3 regions of the Clostridium kluyveri DSM 555 genome follow, and region 1 is predicted to be linked to each of the others. Evidence: riboswitches for the same ligand, from Rfam matches in the RefSeq annotation. Region 1 holds a riboswitch; each other region holds the start of a gene.

The links. A riboswitch is a leader RNA that binds a small molecule or an ion and turns the genes downstream of it on or off. The one in region 1 is predicted to bind S-adenosylmethionine.
Region 2: another riboswitch for S-adenosylmethionine. It lies ahead of CKL_RS02580 (NifB/NifX family molybdenum-iron cluster-binding protein); the one in region 1 lies ahead of nifH (nitrogenase iron protein).
Region 3: another riboswitch for S-adenosylmethionine. It lies ahead of metA (homoserine O-acetyltransferase MetA); the one in region 1 lies ahead of nifH (nitrogenase iron protein).

The regions. Positions count from the first base shown of each region.
Region 1 covers NC_009706.1:1,053,374-1,057,885, reverse strand. The annotation lists gene CKL_RS05095 (nitrogenase component 1) at 1-857, opposite strand, end outside; gene CKL_RS05090 (nitrogenase component 1) at 1,026-2,606, opposite strand; gene nifH (nitrogenase iron protein) at 2,631-3,449, opposite strand; SAM riboswitch class I at 3,657-3,760, opposite strand; gene CKL_RS05080 (ABC transporter ATP-binding protein) at 3,889-4,512, opposite strand, start outside.
Region 2 covers NC_009706.1:502,446-506,957, forward strand. The annotation lists gene CKL_RS02575 (putative ABC transporter permease) at 1-298, shown strand, start outside; SAM riboswitch class I at 632-739, shown strand; gene CKL_RS02580 (NifB/NifX family molybdenum-iron cluster-binding protein) at 1,048-1,488, shown strand; partial or broken gene CKL_RS19655 (PLP-dependent cysteine synthase family protein) at 1,504-2,175, shown strand; gene CKL_RS02590 (nitrogenase component 1) at 2,417-3,565, shown strand; gene CKL_RS20570 (hypothetical protein) at 3,683-3,835, shown strand; gene CKL_RS02600 (hypothetical protein) at 3,968-4,402, opposite strand; gene CKL_RS02605 (LytTR family DNA-binding domain-containing protein) at 4,415-4,512, opposite strand, start outside.
Region 3 covers NC_009706.1:1,709,835-1,714,346, reverse strand. The annotation lists gene CKL_RS08020 (trans-sulfuration enzyme family protein) at 1-772, shown strand, start outside; gene metA (homoserine O-acetyltransferase MetA) at 855-1,769, opposite strand; SAM riboswitch class I at 1,914-2,019, opposite strand; gene CKL_RS08010 (YhgE/Pip domain-containing protein) at 2,098-4,263, opposite strand; gene CKL_RS08005 (YhgE/Pip domain-containing protein) at 4,284-4,512, opposite strand, start outside.

The sequences.
Region 1 (4,512 bases):
TCTGCAATAAACGCTTCTGATTTTTTAGCATCTATTCCTGCATATTCAATTAATTGTCTTATAAAAGCAGTAGTAGCTTCCTCACCAATAGGTATTACAGGAATATGCAAATAAGGCTGATCATATTTTTTTTCTAAATGTTTGGCAATATTCACTCCTACCCAGGGTGATATTACAAGATTAAATTGCGCTTTAGGAATTTCCTTCCATTCTTTAGTTCCACCACTTTGTGGTCCAAAAAGCACATTTACTTCAAAACCTACATTCTTTAAAATCCTTACAATCTCCAGATAGTCTCCACGCCAATTTGTATTAAAAAAAGGTGTCTCAAACCACAAATTAATTAATCCTTTTTTCTTTTCACCTTTATAATCTCCAACAAATTGGTCTATGATTGCTTCCACAACAATTTCATGACCTATAAGGTTTGAACCTTTGAAGCCAGCTGTATCTGCATGCACTATAGGATACCCTGCCTCACGATATTTCTTTACAATTGCTCCAACATCATCTCCTATAAGTTCTCCAGTACAACCTATAGCTACCACAAATAATTCACCATTGTAAATTGCTAAAACTGATTTTATTAAATCATCAAGTTTTTTTTCACCTCCAAATACTATATCATTCTCACCTACATTTACACTGGCAACATTACCTCCACCAGTACTGGTAGAACCTTGAAAACCATTTTCAAATCCCATAAAAAAATATTGTTTGTACATACACCCCGGACCACAGTTCGCAATTGGAACACCATTCTTAATTGCTACTGCAGTATATGCACCCCCCACTGCACAAGCATAATGTGGATGTACTATTGTACTACTTTTTTTATTTATCTTAGTCTCAGCCACTCTAATCCTCCTCATGTATTCTTAAGAAATTTTTTTTACTGCGTTTTCGCAGTTTTTTACTTTTTGATTACTTTATTAGAGCTAATAGTTAGAGGATCACCTGCTTACACAGTGTCCTAAATTAACTTCGTCCTGCCCGTCCATAACCAAAGTGTCAGTGCAACTTACTTACACAATTTCTACTATTTCATCAATCACTTCAAGTTTTACTCTTTCATCAAGCACTTCAGGATGTCTTGCAAGCAAAAATGGATCATCTTGGCTAAGCCACCATTCATTATATGGACTTTTAACGTGTCTTGAAAGAACCTCATTAAACTTCTTTCTTGCAAGAATATCTAATAGAACCTCACCTGTCCTAATTATTCCATCATAACCAACAGGAAAATGCTCATCACCCATAGCTAAAGATGGTATACCAAGTTTTGCCGCTTCAGGTGCAAGTCCTTGATGTCGAATTATTACAAAATCTGTCTTTACTCGTTTAAATAAAGCATTTAGTTGGAATGCCTGTGTTTTACTTACTGTAAAATTAGGAATATCTCCGTAAGTGCTTATAAGTTCATTCAGCGTATCCTGATTCTCATGTCCACCATCGTAAACAGGATCGTGATGGAATACTACAGAACCATCAACACTTATTCCTAATTCACGCAAAACTGAAATAAGACTATGTGCATAAGATGAACCTGTCATAACAAATCCTTTAATTCCTTTAAACTTTTTGCGCAATTCTTCAATTTTAGGAAGTACTTTTTCATGCTCCTTCTTTATATACTCTTCGGTTTCTTTTTCTTTGCCAACAATTTTACCAATTGCCCTGAACCAGGAATCCGTACCTGCAATTCCATAAGGCTGAGGTGCATCAATCTGTGGAACATCAAAATGTTCCTCAAGTGCTGTAGCCATATAAGAACCAAGTGTGTGACAAAAAGTTGCAGTAGCCACAGCTTCCGATGCTTGGGCAAGTTCATCATAGCTTGCCATATCTATCATATAATTTACTCTCAGACCAAGAGGTTTTAACATTTCTGTAAAATAATCAGTTCCCCACAAAGCTACAATGTTAATTAAATCCTTTTGCTTTTCAGGTTTACGTTTTACTATTTGACGTAGAACTCCATGCTGTGAAACATCAAATCCAGTACTCCAGTGTTTTGAGCGAAATCCTTCGCAATGCAGAGGAATAACTGTCACTCCAATTTCTTTTTCCATCTCTTCTGCAACACTCTCTATATCTTCACCTATAATAGCAGTAGCACACGCCATGGAGATAAAAATTGCCTTAGGATTAAAACGTTCCTTTGCATCTCGTATTGTTTGTTTTAGTTTATCCGAAGCACCAAAAACCATATCATTTTCTAAAAGATTTGTGCTGTAAATCTGTAAATTCTGTGGTGGTTTATTTCTTCTTCCAAGTCCCATATTAAAGGCAAGATTAAACCAAGGATTATCTGCGGAACATCCAATTGGAGCATGCTGAATAAGTACACAGTCTGTAATATTTCCTATTTGGCATTCAACAATAGCATTAGCACACATGGTCTGTTGATTTAATGGTGAATTTAATTCACACAACCGACAAGCTTTCTGTTTTCCACAACCATCATGTTTTCTTTGGCTTCTCAATTCATAGTTTGATTCCCTCCACAACTCAGTCGCCGAACCATCCCAAGCGGTTATAGTTCCTAATCTCGTCTCTCGGTTTTCTACTTCCGTTAAGTTGAGATTTATTGTTTTTTTTGACATTGTATCACCCTTTCTATTCTCTATTTAATCTATAAGTCCATGCTCTAAAAATATTTCTTCAAGTCTTTCCTGGCTCATAGGTTTTGGAATTACAAACAATTCATTTTCTTCTATTGCTTTTGCAAGAGATCTATATTCAGCAGCTTGATCTTCATCAGAATCAAACTGTATTACTGTCTGTTTGTGAATTTCAGCTTTTTGAACCATATTATCCCTTGGAACAAAATAAATTAACTGAGTGCCTAATTCCTTTGCAAAAGTTTCCAATAATTTCTTTTCATTGTCTACATTTCTGCTGTTGCAGATAATTCCACCTAATCTTACTCCACCTTTTTTAGCATATTTTTTTATTCCTTTTGATATATTGTTTGCAGCATAAAGGGCCATCATTTCACCACTGGCTACAATATATATTTCTTTGGCTTTTCCTTCACGAATAGGCATAGCGAAGCCTCCGCACACAACATCCCCTAATACATCATAAAAAACATAGTCTAAGTCATCAGTATATGCTCCTAATCTCTCCAGCATGTTTATAGATGTAATTATTCCTCTTCCTGCACATCCTACACCTGGTTCTGGTCCACCAGATTCAACACATTTTATTCCACCAAATCCTGTTTTCATTATATAATCTAATTCTACATCTTCCCCTTCTTCCCTCAATGTATCTAGAACTGTCTTCTGTGCAAGTCCACCTAAAAGAAGCCTTGTAGAATCAGCTTTAGGATCGCATCCAACTACCATAACATTTTTTCCTAATTCCGATAAACCTGCTGTTAAATTTTGTGTAGTTGTGGATTTACCTATTCCACCTTTTCCATAAATCGCTACTTGTCTCATATATATGTTCCTCCTCAAATTGAAAATATCATTATTAAATTTATCTCCTCTCTGCATAACTTAAATATAAAAAAAGACCAAGTAAACCGAATAAACTTCAGTTTACCTAGTCTCCAGTGTGTCTGGTCAACTAAGGTATCGAAATTAATATTATACAATAAAAAACTTCTTACAGATGAAATGTAAGAAGTTTAACTCTTTCTTAATATCTCATCTTTCAGGTTACCCCGCAGGAATTGGCACCATTGAACAAATAACATTCAGGTTGCCGGGCATCATAGGGCCAGTCCCTCCGCCTCTCTTGATAAGAAGTTTTATATTAAATTTTAATTCACATAATATACTTTTACTTATTGATAGTACTATATAATTTTTTAGTTCTTTTGTCAATAGTTAATTTTTATAATTTAGAATTAATTTTATTATATGATTTATTTATTCAGTTTGATACAGAATTTAATCCTTGAAACTGCATATTATAATAATAAAAATATAATCCTTTTTTTCTTAAAAGTTCCTCATGATTTCCTCTCTCTTTGATTCCCTCATTATCAATTACTATTATCTCGTCTGCATTTCTTATGGTACTCAATCTATGGGCAATTACTATTGTAGTTCTATTCTTAGAGAGTTTTTCAAGAGAATTTTGTATAAATCTCTCGCTTTCATTATCTAAAGCGGATGTTGCCTCATCCAATATTAATATAGGAGGGTTTTTTAAAAACACTCTTGAAATAGATATCCTTTGTTTTTGGCCTCCTGAAAGTTTTACTCCATGCTGACCTATATAAGTATCATAGCCCTTAGGTAATGTCATTATATATTCATGAATATTGGCCTCTTTTGCAGCTTTTATTACCTCTTCATCAGAAGCATCTGGCCTTCCATACTTTATATTTTCTTTTACAGTACCAGAAAACATATAAACCTCCTGCTGTACAATTCCAATAGAATTTCTAAGAGATTCAATAGTTAAATTTCTTATGTCTTTTCCATCTATTGTTACAGCACCTCCTGTCACATCATAAAACCTTGGAAGCAGAGAACATATGGTTGTCTTCCC
Region 2 (4,512 bases), 550 kb from region 1:
GCATGGCTTTTCTAATCGTAGGATGTGGGAACAATGTTTAATAGGCACCCTTATAATTTTAGTATTGGAATTTGTTTCAGGGGTCATTTTAAACATATGGCTTCAGTTTGAAATATGGGATTATTCTAATATCTGGGGAAATATTTTGGGACAGATATGTATTCCTTATGCTGTAATATGGTTTTTACTGGTCCCATTTAACATATATGTTGATGATTACTTAAGATATAAGTTTTTTGGAGAAAAAAAGCCAGAGAAACTTATAACAAATTACAAACGCTTATTTTTATATAAATAATAAAATTTGTAACTATTTATGAAAGCGTTGTATACAATATATAGAAAGCAATTTAAACTTAATCAGAATACAAAGTATGTTTTATACTTGTGATAAACTTTTAGATGAAAATGGAGTGCTGTGGGACTATTCTTTAAAGTGGTTTACAGCGCTCCACTTTTATATTAAAAAATCAGCAAAAAAATTTTTTAATATAAATAAAATTAGTGTCTCTTCTACAGTAGTTTTTATAAATTTAGTATTGACATAATAAAACATAATTAATATAATAAGCATATAATTGATTATTATAAATATTTAAAAAATAAATTGGCTGAAACTTAATACAGTATATTCTTATCAAGAGCGGCGGAGGGATAGGCCCTATGAAGTCCGACAACCGACATTTTGTGCATCGGTGTCAATTCCTACAGAGTGTGTTAATACTCTGAAAGATAAGAAAAGTAGAAATCTTATAAAATTGTTTTGTTAATAGAGGCTATTTTTCTTATATAGGAATTATAGTCTTTTTTTGTTAGCTAGAAAATACTTTTGTAGAAAATGTTATAGAGCATAGAAGATTCACTTTAAAATGGTTGACTAGGAAACTAGAGGCTATATTTTTCTTATTGGAGAATATAGCCTCTTTTTGAAAAGTATGGCTTCTTTTATTTTTAAAGTTTCTATATGGATTATATGGTGATTTCCAATATATTTAATTTATGAATTAGAGTGTTAAATACATTAACAAAGAAGGAGATGAAAGTATTATGGGATATAATATTGCAGTTGCTTCAACAGATGGAGTCAACATTGATAAACATTTTGGAGCTTCAAATTCTTTTTTCATAATAAAAGTAAATGATGATGGAACCTATGAGAATTTAGGAGAAAGATTAGTTGAGAAAAATCAAAGGAATAGTGTGAATTGTAGTTTATGTTCATCTAAACATTCTTGTGGTAACATTAATCCCAAGATTCAAAGAAAAATAGAAGCTATTTCTGATTGCAGATGCCTGTTATGTAGTAGATGCGGACCTAGTTCAGAAAAGCAATTGGGGAAAAATAACATTTCTGTATTTGGTATTAATATGAAACTTGATGAGGCGTTAAAAACGATAATAAGATATTACAAGAGAAGTGATGAACATAAATTATTGAAAGGTATAAAAAAACAGAAAATAAATTCTTTTCAAGGAAGAAGGTATTAAATAGGGAGTGATTACATGGGCAGATTTTCTACAAAGTTAACTGAATTGGTGGGAAATACACCATTATTACAGTTGACTGACTATAACAAAGAAAAAAAATAAGGGGTAATTTAATTGCAAAACTAGAATATTTTAATCCTCTAAGTTCAGTTAAAGATCGTATTGCTCTAGCTATGATAGAAGATGTTGAAGAAAAGGGATTAATAAATAAAGATACTGTAATTATTGAGCCTATAAGTGGTAATACAGGAATTGGCCTAGCGTTTGTAGCTGCTGCAAAGAGATATCATATTATCATAACCATGCCTGAAAGTATGAGTGATGAACGTAAAAAGCCATTGAAAGCATTAAATGTTGAACTAATACTAACACCCGCAAAAGATGGAATGAAAGGTGCAATAAGAAGGGCAGAAGAACTTTCTTTTCAAATTGAAAATTCATTTCAACCTCAGCAATAGGGACAATTACAGGGGTTAGTGAAGGATTAAAAGAAAAAAATCCTAATATAAAGATAATCGCAGTAGAGCCATATGATTCGCCAGTTTTATCTGGAGGAGTACCTGGTCCCCACAAATTGCAAAACGTCTAGAATTTAAAGGAAAAAATGTGGTAGTTCTATTGCCTGATACAGGAGAGAGATATCTGTCTACAGATCTCTTTGATAGAATGGATAAAATACAATTTTAAATTATAAAATATTAGTCAGCCAGATGGCAGATTGGAGGAAAGATGAGCAAGTTTGTTGACAGACCACGATACTCATGTGCACTAGGAGGTGTACTGTCTACATTAAGAGCTATTCCTAGAGCAATACCCATCATACATACAGCTTCAAGGTTGTGGCTATAATTTACACAATGCAACTAATTCTGGTTCAGCTTATCTAGGAGGAGGTTATTGTGGAGCAACATCCCTGCCTAGTACAAATGTGACGGAAAGGGATATTGTTTTTGGTGGAGAAAAAAGATTAAAGGAACAAATAGAAAGTACATTAGAGATAGAAGAAAGATTGAAAGCTGGTATTGCCTTTGGAGGAACGTGCGCCAATTTAAAAGATTGCTTGAATAAAGCATGTTTGAATAATGCAAATCGCAGTTTTTCTCAAACTTATGGATGCCAACATGGATTAAGTCTTGGAATTTTAAATACATTATGGCTGAGTACTAATCTGGATGAATCAGATGTAATAAGTGGAGGAGAAAAAAAGTTGAGAGATACAATTATATATGCTGATAAGGAATTCAGGCCAGAAGTGATTATTGCAGTAAGTGGATGTGTTCCGGCATTAATTGGAGATGATATAGATGGAATAATCTCTGATTTGCAATCAGAAGTTGCCGCTGCTTTAATGCCTGTTACTTGTGAAGGATTTAAAACAAAAGTAATGGCTACGGCATATGATGCAGCTTATAATGGTATAATGAAAAAACTTTTAAAGAATGTAATCAGGGAAGAAAATTTAGTTGAAGATGATTTTGAAGAAATAAAAAGAAAATATTTACTTACCAGACATGTTAATATTTTTAATGTGGGCTCTATGAGTAGAGCTGATGAACTTGAACTAGAAAGGTTGTTAAATGCCATAGGGTTAACTGTAACTTTTCTGCCTTGTTACTCTGCACCAAAAGATTTTGCATATTCTTTGGAAAATTCTTTAAATGTAAGCATATGTGGAACACATGATGATTATTATATTAAATATGTAGAACAAGAGTATGGAATTCCTTTTATAATTGATACAATCCCAATTGGAAGAAAGAATACGGCACGTTGGGTTTTAAAAATTGTAGAGCACTTTAATCTAGAAAAAGAAGCAGAAGCTTTTCTGAAAAAAGAAGATGAATTGCTTAATGAAAGTCTTAAACCATATAGAAAAAAGCTTAAAGGTAAAAGGATGCATTTAGGAGGAGGGGCTATCAGAATAGTTGCTACTGCAGAAGTATTACAGGATTTGGGAATGGAGATTGTAGGATTTAAAGGACATCATATAGATAAATTCATAGAACCAACCTTTGAGGCCCTGGAGAATATAGATGATGTTGTATTTAATGTAGCAACTCAACAACCTTTTGAATAGGTAAATGTTGTAAATAAATTAAAGCCAGATGTAATTGTAATTCATAGTGGAATTAATAATATTACTGCTAAACAAGGCTTACCTATATTGCCTCTGTTTGGACCCACCAATATTTATATGGGATATACAGGTGTATTTGAAATTGCCTGTAGACTCAGTAGAAAAATCAAAAACAATCAATTCAATAAGAATATTTCAAAAAATAGATCACTTCCTTATAAAAAAGAATGGTATGATAAGGAGCCGTTTACTTATATAAAAGAAGATTAAAAAATGGAAAGCATAGTAAAGTAAATTGAAAAGAAAATTTTCAATAAGAAAAAATAGTGCAAAAAATATGGGGGATTGCAATAAAAATACCCCTATAGGTATACATTCATATAGTGAAAAATTTTAATGTAATTAGGATTTTCTTTTCAATTGCTGTTTTTTATTTTTTAGTTTTGAATTTAAATCCAAACATTTTCTATAGGAATAGTAAGAAAAGCTCATTCCAAGAAGTTCTGCTGATATTAAAATTGATATTAATTGTATCAGGGATATAGTATTATTATAAGCTAAATAATAGTAAAAGGATGGCATATAGGAAATAGCTCCTATTATTATAAATACTGATATAAATGCCAGTTTTACATCTTTTTGTTTTATGGCAAATATATATATGAAAACAGACATAGAAATTGTTCCAATAGCTCCCCCAATTATGGAAGATATAATTAATATAGTTATAGTTTCACTGTTTATGTTTACAGCGGTTACTTGAACCATACCTACAAATAATCCTATAAACATGGATATTGACAAATTAAATAAAAAATCTTTTAAATTTCCTTTCATGTTTAGTTCACCTCAGAATCCCAGGAATTTTTTGAAATCATTTAAATATTTTCGTGTAACATAAATCTCCTCGTCTATATCCATGATTCTTAATATAAGCTTACTATTAA
Region 3 (4,512 bases), 660 kb from region 1:
TTTGGAAGAGATAAAAAAAGCAATAAGGCCAAATACGAAACTCATTCATATTGAAACTCCAGGAAATCCTACTACTAAAATAAGTGATATTGAAGAAATATCTAAAATTGTAAAATCTATTGGAGCGCTATTGAGTGTTGACAGCACTTTTGCATCTCCATTTCTACAAAGACCTCTACAGCTTGGAGCTGATCTTGTCATACATAGTTTGACAAAATATATAAATGGACATGGAGATGCCATGGGAGGGGCAGTAATCGGTAAAAAAGAACTTATAGATAAGATAAAACGTGAGGCCATGGTTAATCTTGGAGGGACAATAAGTCCTTTTAATGCATGGCTAATTATGCGTGGAGTTGTAACTCTTCCGCTGCGTATGAAACAGCATAGTGATACTGCGCTAGAGGTTGCCGAATTTCTTGAGTCCAATCCAGTTGTAAAGTTTGTAGCATACCCAGGACTGGAAAGCCATCCACAGCATAATATTGCCAAGAAACAGATGAATATGTATTCTGGAATAATTGCTTTTGCGCTTAAAGCAGATGTAGATACCCACAATAAATTTATTAATTCACTGAAATTGATTACCCAGGCTGTTTCACTAGGGCATGACGAAAGTTTGATTGTCTATACCGGACCAAATGATGAGAGAATTAATTTTTATCCAGAGCAGTTTAGAGAAGGATACATTAGATTTAGCATAGGACTGGAAAGTGCCAGTGACATAATAGCAGATTTAAAACAGGCATTAAAAAAATGCGGATTACAGTAATTGGTAAATGATAATTATAATAAATAGGAGCAGATTTAATTTTTATATAAATCTTGCTCCTATTTATTATAATGAGATATTATTAGAGTTTATTTAAATCATAAGGTGTTTCCTGATATACATAATAATTAAGCCAGTTTAAAAATAGCAGGTTAGAATGGCTTTTCCAATTTGATAAAGGCGTTTTATCTGGATTATCATCTGGAAAATAATTTTGAGGTATATCTATAGGTAAATTTAGTGCTATATCTCTCTCATATTCTGATTTTAATGTTAAAGTATCATATTCAGGATGTCCAGCAATAAAAATCTGACGTCCACCTTTTGTAGCTACTATATAGACACCGGCTTCTTTGGATTCAGAAATTATTTTTAGTTCAGGAACTCTTTCAATATCCTTTCTTTTTACAAAGGTATACCTAGAATGTGGTGCATAAAATATATCATCAAAACCTCTAAAAAGTTTAATATTGGCTTCGTTTAAAGTATGAGAGAAAATACCGGATATTTTTTGTTCCAGAGTATATTTTGGAATTTTAAAGTGATGGTAAAGTCCAGCCTGAGAGGCCCAGCATATATAAATAGTGGAATAAACATTTCGGGTACTCCAATCCATAATTTCAGTTAATTCTTTCCAATAATCAACATCTTCAAATTCAAATTTTTCTACAGGTGCACCTGTTATTATCATACCATCAAATTTTTTGTCTTTTATCTCTTCAAAGGTTTCATAATATTTAATTAAATACTCTGCAGGAGTATTTTTTGAATTATGAGACTTTAAATACATTAAAGATATATCAACTTGTATAGGTGAATTACTTAGCAATCTTAAAAGTTGTATTTCAGTAACGGTTTTAAGGGGCATTAAATTTAATATAATTATATTAAGCGGTCTTATATCTTGTCTTACTGCATGATTTTCATTCATAACAAATATATTTTCAGCCTTTAATACTTTAGAAGCTGGAAGATTGTTAGGTATATTTATTGGCATAAAATCCCTCCTTAAATTATAATAGTTTTAGTGGCAATCAAATAAAAATCTTATTATTCAAATTTCAATTTTGGAGTTAAATAAATAAAAGTTATTTTTCTGTAAGAAAAATAACTTTTATAATAAACTAATTTAAAACTATTTTCCTTATCTCTCAGAAATAATCTGCTGGAATTAACACCATACATTTTAATAAAATGTTGGTTGTCGGGTTTCATAGGGCCAGTCCCTCCACCGCTCTTGATAAGATTTAATTTGATTTTACACTATATTCTATACTAAAAGCTTATTTTTGTCAATAACTTATTTTGAATGAAAAGTACTTCATTTAAAGGCCTGATTCTCTAAATTTGTGCTCTGAAATTTCTATCAAATTATGCAAGGGTCGTTTTAGAAGTGATAGAAGTAAAAATACACAGGAAAAACCAGCTATTGCTATAAGATCTTTATATACATTTTCCCATAAGGGACCACCAATGGCTTCTCTGAATCCTCTTATGGCATAAGTGAAAGGCCAAAAAGGCGCAAGTGTACTAAATATTTTTGGAAGAGTTTCTATAGGATAAATTCCTCCAGCCCCCGCAATTTGAAAAACCATAATTATTACCGCAATGGCTTTTCCTATGTTGCCCAATATGGATGCCAGTGTATATATTATAATAGTAAATGTAACACTGCAGGCTAGGGATATCAGTATCATAAGCCCCATACTCTGAGGGTAAACTTTTAGCAAATAAACATCCCCTAGTATAGTAATAATAGTTTGTATGAAAGATAATATTAAAAATAGAGCTAATTTTCCAAAATATTTATGTGTTACTGTCAGTTTTTTGTTATCGTCAAAATCCTTGCAGTGAAAAGATAATATAGAAGACAATAGTAGTACCCCTACCCATATTGCCAATGTGGTATAAAAAGGAGTTACTGCATATCCAAATAATCCTGAATTATAAACCTCAATATTTTTTATATTTATGGGAGATGAGAGTAAATTTGAAAGTTCATCCGGGTTTTTCTCCATAAAATCTATTATTTCATTTAAATTTTCTTCATTTAAATTTTCCATCTTAGAGCTTAATTCATTTAGTTTACTTTGAATATCTTCTAATTTCTTATTTAAATTATTAGTCTGGCTAACTGAAGCCTTACTGCTTAATATTTCAGAATTGGCCAAAGTATTTAATTGTGGAACAAGGACTTTTGTGGATTCCAGTATGAAATCTATATTATTTAAACTATTTGTTAAGTTGTCTGTGGCAATGTCTATTGACTGATAAGTGTCCAGATAAAAAGCGTTGGATAGAGAGACAACATTCATAGATATTTGGTTGCTTAAATTAGAAAGTTCATTTATAACTGAAGTAATATTATCTTCAGAGGAATTACTATTAATTAAAGATTTTAATCTATTTAAATATGTTTTTTCAGTTTGTACTGAATTTTTTAGTGTATTAAGTGAATCTATAAGTTTACTTGCACCTTTATTAGGGAGAAAATCATTAATGAAATCCAGAATCTCAAGGGTATTGTTAATTTTTTTAATGAGGGAGTTATCCAGATTAATTAATTGATTTATTACAGTAATATTTAAATTTGAACCAATATCTATCTTGTTTATGTTATTTAAATTTGTTAGAAGATCCTGTATTTGATCATTTAAGGATTGAATTTCATTTATGTCATTATTTAAATTATTTTGTGTTGAATTTAAGGTCTGTTTGGTAGACAAAACCAATAATTTGCTTTGTGCTAAAATATTTTGAACACTATTTATTTGCTGTAACAACTTAGGAAAATCAGATTTCTGTGCGTTTAAATATTTTTGTAATTCTTCTGAATTAGTATTTATTTCTGATATGTATTTTTTTATGTCATTTATACTAGAAACAGTTTCAGGAATAGTATCCTTTAGTTGTATAATTTGGGGCTTATCTGTTTCTAAATCCTTTCCCAAGGAGTTTAATTCCTTAAAAACCTCCTGGCTGGCTGTTTTTATAAAATTACTTTTTATTTTGTTTATTAAGTTGGTTTTTGCAGAGTCTGTAATTTTAGTGGCTACAGCGTTTAATTTTTCATTAGATCTATATATAATGTTAGGCTTTTCAGGACTTTGTGTTGTTACGGTTAGCATTTTGCTGGAAAAGTCCTGTGGTATTTCAATTAATGCATAATATTTACCTGTATTCAATCCGTAATTTCCCTGCCATTCATCTATGAACACCCAATCAAGAGTTGTATTCTTTTTTAACTCTTTAACAACTTCATTGCCTATGTTTATATTTTTATTGTTGAAGGTACTTCCGCTGTCATTGTTAACTACAGCTATGGGAAGTCTTCTGGTGTTGATTTCAGCATAGGGATTCCAAGAAGCTTTTATGTTAATCCATGCATAGAGAGAGGGCAAAATACAAAATCCTAAAATTACCATAAATACTGAGGGATTCTTTATTATATTGATTAAATCTCTTTTTAAAATTTTAAATATGGTTTTCATATACTACCTCCAAAGCTGACCTATTCTCCTATACCTGAATCTTTGAATTTTACTTGAAATTTATGAATTTTATTATGTAGTGGCTCTTTAAGGAATAAGCCAATTAATATAAAAAATATTGAAATTAAAATTAATACTACAAAATCTAAAACTACAGTTGATATAAGGGGACCTGCAACAGCCTCTCTAAAACCACTAACAGAATAAGTAAATGGAAATAGAGGCTGTAGTATTCTAAAGATCAATAAT